One region of the Vibrio sp. YMD68 genome, then DNA from elsewhere that is predicted to be linked to it. Evidence: predicted binding sites of a transcription regulator. Region 1 holds the regulator's gene; each other region holds the start of a gene.
The links. Region 1 encodes CRP, which controls carbon source genes, mostly activating them, when cyclic AMP is high. Its sites were predicted from a motif close to TGTGANNNNNNTCACA; they were not measured.
Positions count from the first base shown of each region.

Region 1 (2,281 bases):
TCACTTTACTGGCGTAGACCTTTCCATTTGGCATGCTATAGTGAAACGCTAACGTTAAGATTTATCGAATACTCAACAAGTAAGTTACATTTACGACAAGGTTAGTCATGTCAGCAAAACATCCTATTATCGCGGTAACTGGCTCTTCTGGAGCAGGAACCACCACCACATCAGAAGCGTTTCGCAAAATGTTCAATATGATGAACGTGAAACCAGCGTGGGTGGAAGGTGACAGCTTTCACCGCTTCACTCGACCAGAAATGGATGTGGAGATCCGAAAATCCAGAGAACAAGGTAAACACATCAGTTACTTTGGTCCGCTGGCCAACGACTTTCCTACCCTAGAGGAATTTTTCCGTACTTACGGTAACGAAGGAACTGGGCAGGTACGACGTTATCTTCATACCTTCGATGAAGCGGTCCCTTACAATCAAATGCCCGGCACCTTCACACCGTGGCAAGATTTACCTCAAGACTCAGATGTGCTGTTTTACGAAGGGCTGCATGGTGGCGTTGTCGACGGGGATGTCAATGTTGCCCAACATGTTGATCTACTCATAGGCATGGTTCCGATTGTTAACTTAGAGTGGATTCAAAAGTTTGTTCGAGACACACGAGACCGTGGCCACTCACGCGAAGCCGTCATGGATTCGATTGTTCGATCTATGGATGATTACCTCAATTATATTACCCCTCAGTTTTCTCGCACTCATATTAACTTTCAGCGTGTTCCTACGGTTGATACATCAAACCCACTTAACGCAAAAGGCATCCCTAGTCTGGATGAAAGCTTTGTCGTTATTCGCTTACGTGGCATAAAGAATGTCGACTTCCCATACCTCCTCGCTATGATTGATGGCTCTTTCATGTCACGACATAATACATTGGTGGTACCAGGTGGGAAGATGAGCTTTGCGATGGAACTGATTGCAAGACCAATCCTGCAGCAGCTGATCGAAACCGGGAAAATTGGATAAACTCTCATCAAAGAAGTCGATTACTTTTCATACCGTGATCATGTGCACATTTTTGCGTAAAATAACCGCGTATAGAAGCGATTAAAATCAAGAAATTTGAAGTAAAAAAGGATACTATTCTTAACCGAGATACTAGATAGCTTGCAGCATGAATAACGTGCTCTTATCCTAAGCAGGCTTATTTTAGGCTAGCTGACTGTATGGAAAGCGACAAGCACACCGCGGAAAGCGACAAGCACACCTTCAGAGGAAGTGAGATATTATGGTTTTAGGTAAACCTCAAACAGATCCAACACTAGAGTGGTTTCTTTCACACTGTCATATTCATAAGTACCCTTCAAAAAGCACGCTGATTCACGCCGGCGAAAAAGCCGAAACGTTGTACTACATCGTTAAAGGCTCTGTAGCGGTACTGATCAAGGATGAAGAAGGTAAGGAAATGATTCTTTCTTACCTAAACCAAGGTGATTTTATTGGCGAGCTAGGCTTGTTTGAAGAAGATCAAGAGCGTACTGCATGGGTTCGTGCTAAATCTCCTTGTGAAGTTGCTGAGATTTCTTTCAAGAAATTCCGTCAACTTATCCAAGTTAACCCAGACATTCTAATGCGTCTTTCATCACAAATGGCTAACCGTCTACAAGTGACAAGCCAAAAAGTGGGTGATTTAGCCTTCCTAGATGTGACTGGCCGTATTGCACAAACGCTGCTTAACCTAGCAAAACAACCTGATGCAATGACTCACCCTGACGGCATGCAGATTAAGATCACTCGTCAAGAGATTGGTCAAATCGTTGGCTGTTCTCGTGAGACCGTTGGTCGTATCTTAAAGATGCTAGAAGAACAGAACCTAATTTCTGCACACGGTAAAACTATCGTTGTATACGGAACTCGTTAATTTCTAATGATTAGAAATTGATAAAAATCAGAAAGCCACCCTCAGCAATGTGGGTGGCTTTTTTATGTCTACGGCTAATCAAAACGAAAAACGGTTCTATTGGCTATCAGTACTTTTGACTATCAATACTTTTGGCTATCAATACTTTGTGCATTGAGTTATCAGCTATCAGTGCTTTCAAAAATCTTATCGGCTGAAGCCGCAACAAAACCCGTATAAAGTTCACCATTTGCCATCGGATAACGCTTGGCAAACTCATAAAAGCCACCTGGTATCGTTTTCTTGCCCTCGCTAAATGTCACCTCGACCTTATCGGCCATCGTCGAAGACTGCTCAAGCAGCACATCTGGTGAGCCTTTCACTTCGCCACCCGATTCATTTATCTTAAAACCCGATTGACGAAGATGAT
Region 1 is NZ_CP124614.1:241,219-243,499, reverse strand. Features, by position in the region: gene QF117_RS07045 (phosphoribulokinase) at 108-977, shown strand; gene crp (cAMP-activated global transcriptional regulator CRP) at 1,240-1,872, shown strand; gene QF117_RS07035 (DUF1338 domain-containing protein) at 2,034-2,281, opposite strand, start outside.

Region 2 (2,281 bases), 830 kb from region 1:
GTCACATGGGTTTATTATCAATATTGTAGATAAGTCTTGTTAACCTTCAATGACTTTCATTAAAAGTAGACCATCAAAAAGCGCCTGTTTAATCAGCGCAGCGCCCGGCATCGTTGCTTGTTTATAAAAGCGCGACTCCACCAGCTCTAAATCTTGATGATACACTGGAAGACTCTGCTCTTTGATGCACGTTAACACCGCCGGATAGAGCACATCTTTTGCTTGGTTAATAACACCACCAATCAAGATTTTTTCTGGGTTGAAGAGATTGATCACAATCGCGATTGCTCCCCCCAAATAACGGCCAAGTTTCTCTATAACATCAACGGCTAAAGGGTCGCCATTAGCGGCGGCAGCGCAAATCGATTCAATGGTCATTTCTTCAAGTGCACTTAATTCCGAAGCTTCACCGTTATCGATGCGCCTTGCCACCTCTTCTCGAATCGCTTGAGAGCTGGCAACCGTCTCAAGGCAGCCACGATTACCACAATGGCATCGCTTTCCGTTAGGGTCGATTTGAATATGACCCAATTCGCCAATGTTTCCATGACGACCTTGCAGCACTCGACCGTCTAGAATAATGCCCGCACCTAACCCATGGTGAATAGAGATAAGCACTGAATTATCATTGTCTTGTGAGTGGCCAAACAGTTTTTCGGCCAAAGCCCAGGCTCGGGTATCGTTAGCGACGAAAACAGGTAGCCCAGTCGCTTTATAAATTTCAGGCCCCAACGCCAAGTTCTGCACATTGTAGTGCGGCATTTGCAGTACGATACCGTCTTCCGAATTAACCAGCCCTGGCAAGGTAATCGCAATACTGGTCACTCTATCAAGCTGCTCTGAATACGTTTGAAAAAATTCATCAATTTCATGCAATAAACGCGCTAAGACATCGTCTTGATCGAGTTCGTGAATGTCAATTTTGGTATCGATTAGAACATCACCACCGAGCTCATGAAGCGCAATGGTCAAATAACCGCGGCCTAAACGCATCGACAAAAACTGCCAGCCTTGATTATTCACTTGCAAGCCAACCGCAGGGCGACCTCGACTGGTTGATTCCTGAACCGTCGTTTCATGAATCAGATGAGACTCTATTAACTCACGAGTAATTTTAGTGATACTTGCAGGCGCAAGTGAACTCTTCTTCGAAAGATCAATTCGAGAAATAGGACCATTTTGGTCTATGAGTTTATAGACACGACCAGCGTTGACCTGCTTAATATGATCAATGTGACCGGGTTGAGCCATGTACATGATGTACTCCAAAAATCAGCAACATATTAATTTTTTTACTTTGCGAAGTAATTGTGAAGTGCTTTGATAGTATGCCGTGACAGGTATCACGGAGAAAAACCCATCTTTGCGGAAGGTGTCGAATTGTTAAGGATTATTCACCCGCATTTTTTTCCAGTCGCAAAGTAATTATCTGATCAATGTTGAAATATCAATGATTCACCTCACCAAATTACCCACACTGCATATACTTAGAAAAGCAATGGAATGTTTAGGAGAACAGGATGACCTCAGCAACACGAAGAACAAAGATTGTAACGACCCTTGGCCCTTCTACCGATAAAGGCGATAACCTCCTCGAAATAATCAAAGCCGGTGCCAATGTTGTCAGAATGAATTTTTCCCATGGCACGGCCGAAGACCACAAAAATCGAGCGGCAAAAGTACGCGAAATCGCCGCAAAATTGGGAATACACATCGCCGTGTTAGGCGATTTGCAAGGGCCTAAAATTCGTGTCTCAACGTTCAAAGAGGGAAAAATAACACTCAACCCAGGCGATCGATTTACTCTAGATAGCGACCTTGGCCCTGGTGAGGGCGACCAGGACGCCGTAGGCCTAGATTACAAAGAACTGCCCAATGATGTGGTAGCCAATGACATTTTACTTCTGGATGATGGTCGAGTTCAGCTAGAGGTTGTCTCGGTGGAAGGAAACAGAGTCCACACTATCGTCACGATTGGTGGGCAGCTTTCAAATAACAAAGGCATCAATAAGAAAGGGGGTGGCCTTTCCGCAGACGCATTAACCGAAAAAGATAAGAGAGATATTCTTCTCGCCGCTGAGCTTAAAGTGGACTATTTAGCCGTTTCGTTCCCGAGAAATGGGGAAGATATGAACTATGCGAGACGCTTAGCAAGAGATGCCGGTTTAGAAGCCAATTTAGTGGCCAAAGTGGAACGCGCTGAAACCGTCGCAACCGTAGAAAATATGGATGACATCATTATGGCTTCAGACTCAGTCATGGTGGCCAGAGGAGACTTAGG
Region 2 is NZ_CP124614.1:1,068,155-1,070,435, reverse strand. Features, by position in the region: gene QF117_RS11130 (ROK family protein) at 40-1,257, opposite strand; gene pyk (pyruvate kinase) at 1,521-2,281, shown strand, end outside.
Region 2: the regulator CRP is predicted to act here: its motif matches at 1,333-1,348, upstream of QF117_RS11130 (ROK family protein).

Region 3 (2,281 bases), 200 kb from region 1:
CAATGGTTGCCCTTGGGATCAAAAGCAAACCTTCGACACCATTATTCCTCACACCATAGAAGAGACCTATGAAGTGGTGGATGCGATTCATAATCGAGACTGGCCAAATTTAAAAGAAGAATTGGGTGATCTTCTGTTTCAAGTGATTTTCTATAGTCAAATAGCAAAAGAACAAGCGCTGTTTGATTTTTCAGATGTGGTGGAAACGGTGAATGAAAAGCTCACTCGTCGTCACCCACATGTATTTTCAGACGTTCAATTTGACAGCGAAGAAGCGATCAACGCCAATTGGGAGATTGAAAAAGCGAAAGAGAAAGCGAAAGAGAAAGCGGCCAAGAATCTAGATAGAGCGAAGAACCTCGACGGTGATGATCACCCGCAATGGGACAGCATTTTGGACGCTATCCCTAACTCGCTACCAGCTCTTCCTCGTGCGATTAAAATACAGAAAAAATGTGCTCAATTTGGTTTTGACTGGGACACGTTAGGGCCTGTTGTCGAAAAGGTCCATGAAGAGATTGAAGAGGTCATGGAAGAAGCGCTGCAAGTCGAAGTCGATGCAGAACGAGTAGAAAGTGAACTGGGTGATTTGCTCTTTGCGGTTGTGAATCTTTCTCGTCATTTGGGGCAAAACCCTGAGTCGGCATTAAGCAAAGCAAACCTTAAATTCACCCGCCGTTTTCAGCAGATTGAAGGGCTGGTCAATCAAAAAAGCAAGACGTTAACGGATTTCAATTTGAAGCAACTCGATGCGATGTGGGATGAAGTTAAGCGCTTGGAAAAGTTGAAGAAGAATCAAAAGTAAACCGTATTTTCTGTTTACTAGTGGTTAAAAGTTGACTCATTTTGAATATTGACTAACTTAAAAGTGGTTAAACAATTTGATTTGGAGCAAAAAATAAAAAACCACAGTGTGATAGATTTCACGTTGTGGCGATAAGGGGCTTCTGGTATATTTATACCCCGTCCAGAAGTAGTCCATTTCCCTCATTCAACCAATTTCAGGTTAAACATGACGACAAATTACATTTTTGTTACTGGCGGGGTTGTATCCTCTCTAGGTAAAGGTATTGCAGCAGCATCTTTGGCTGCTATTTTAGAAGCTCGTGGCCTTAAAGTGACCATGATGAAGCTTGACCCTTACATCAACGTTGATCCGGGCACGATGAGCCCAACTCAGCATGGTGAAGTGTTCGTTACCGAAGATGGCGCTGAAACTGACCTTGACCTTGGTCACTACGAGCGTTTCATTCGTACCAAGATGACTAAGCGCAACAACTTCACAGCCGGTCGTGTTTACGCAGACGTTCTACGCAAAGAACGCCGCGGTGACTACCTAGGTGCAACGATTCAGGTTATCCCACACATCACTAATGCCATCAAAGACCGCGTCATTGCCGGCTCTGAAGGCCACGATATAGCTATCGTTGAAGTGGGTGGAACAGTCGGTGATATCGAATCTCTACCATTCATGGAAGCTATCCGTCAGCTAGCGGTTGAACTTGGTCGTGAGCGTGCAATGTTTATGCACCTAACGTTAGTTCCTTACCTAGCTGCCGCAGGTGAAGTGAAAACCAAACCAACACAGCACTCAGTGAAAGAACTTCTGTCTATCGGTATCCAACCTGATATTTTGGTTTGTCGTAGCGACCGTGTTATCCCTGCAAACGAACGTAAGAAAATTGCTCTTTTCTGTAACGTACAAGAAAAAGCGGTTATCTCAATGAAAGACGTAGATTCAATCTACAAAATCCCACAGTTAATTAAAGCTCAAGGTACTGATGACCTAGTGTGTCAACGCTTTGGTATTGATGCGCCTGAAGCGGATCTTTCTGAATGGGAACAAGTTATTTATGAGGAAGCCAATCCAACAGCCGAAGTGACTATCGGCATGGTGGGTAAATACATCGAGCTTCCTGATGCCTACAAGTCAGTGAACGAAGCATTAAAACATGCAGGCTTGAAAAACCGATTAAGTGTGACCATTAAATATGTAGACTCACAAGATGTAGAGTCGAAAGGTTTTGAAACTCTAGAAGGTCTTGATGCTATTTTAGTTCCTGGTGGCTTTGGTGACCGTGGTATTGAAGGCAAGATTTTAGCGGCTCAATACGCTCGTGAAAACAAAGTACCTTATCTTGGTATCTGTCTTGGTATGCAAGTGGCCCTTATCGAGTATGCACGTAATGTTGCAGGTCTTGAAGGTGCGCATTCAACAGAATTTAACAAAGAGACGAAGTACCCTGTAGTAGGATTGATCACTGAATGGGTTGATGGTGAA
Region 3 is NZ_CP124614.1:440,481-442,761, forward strand. Features, by position in the region: gene mazG (nucleoside triphosphate pyrophosphohydrolase) at 1-805, shown strand, start outside; gene QF117_RS08115 (CTP synthase) at 1,013-2,281, shown strand, end outside.
Region 3: the regulator CRP is predicted to act here: its motif matches at 913-928, upstream of QF117_RS08115 (CTP synthase).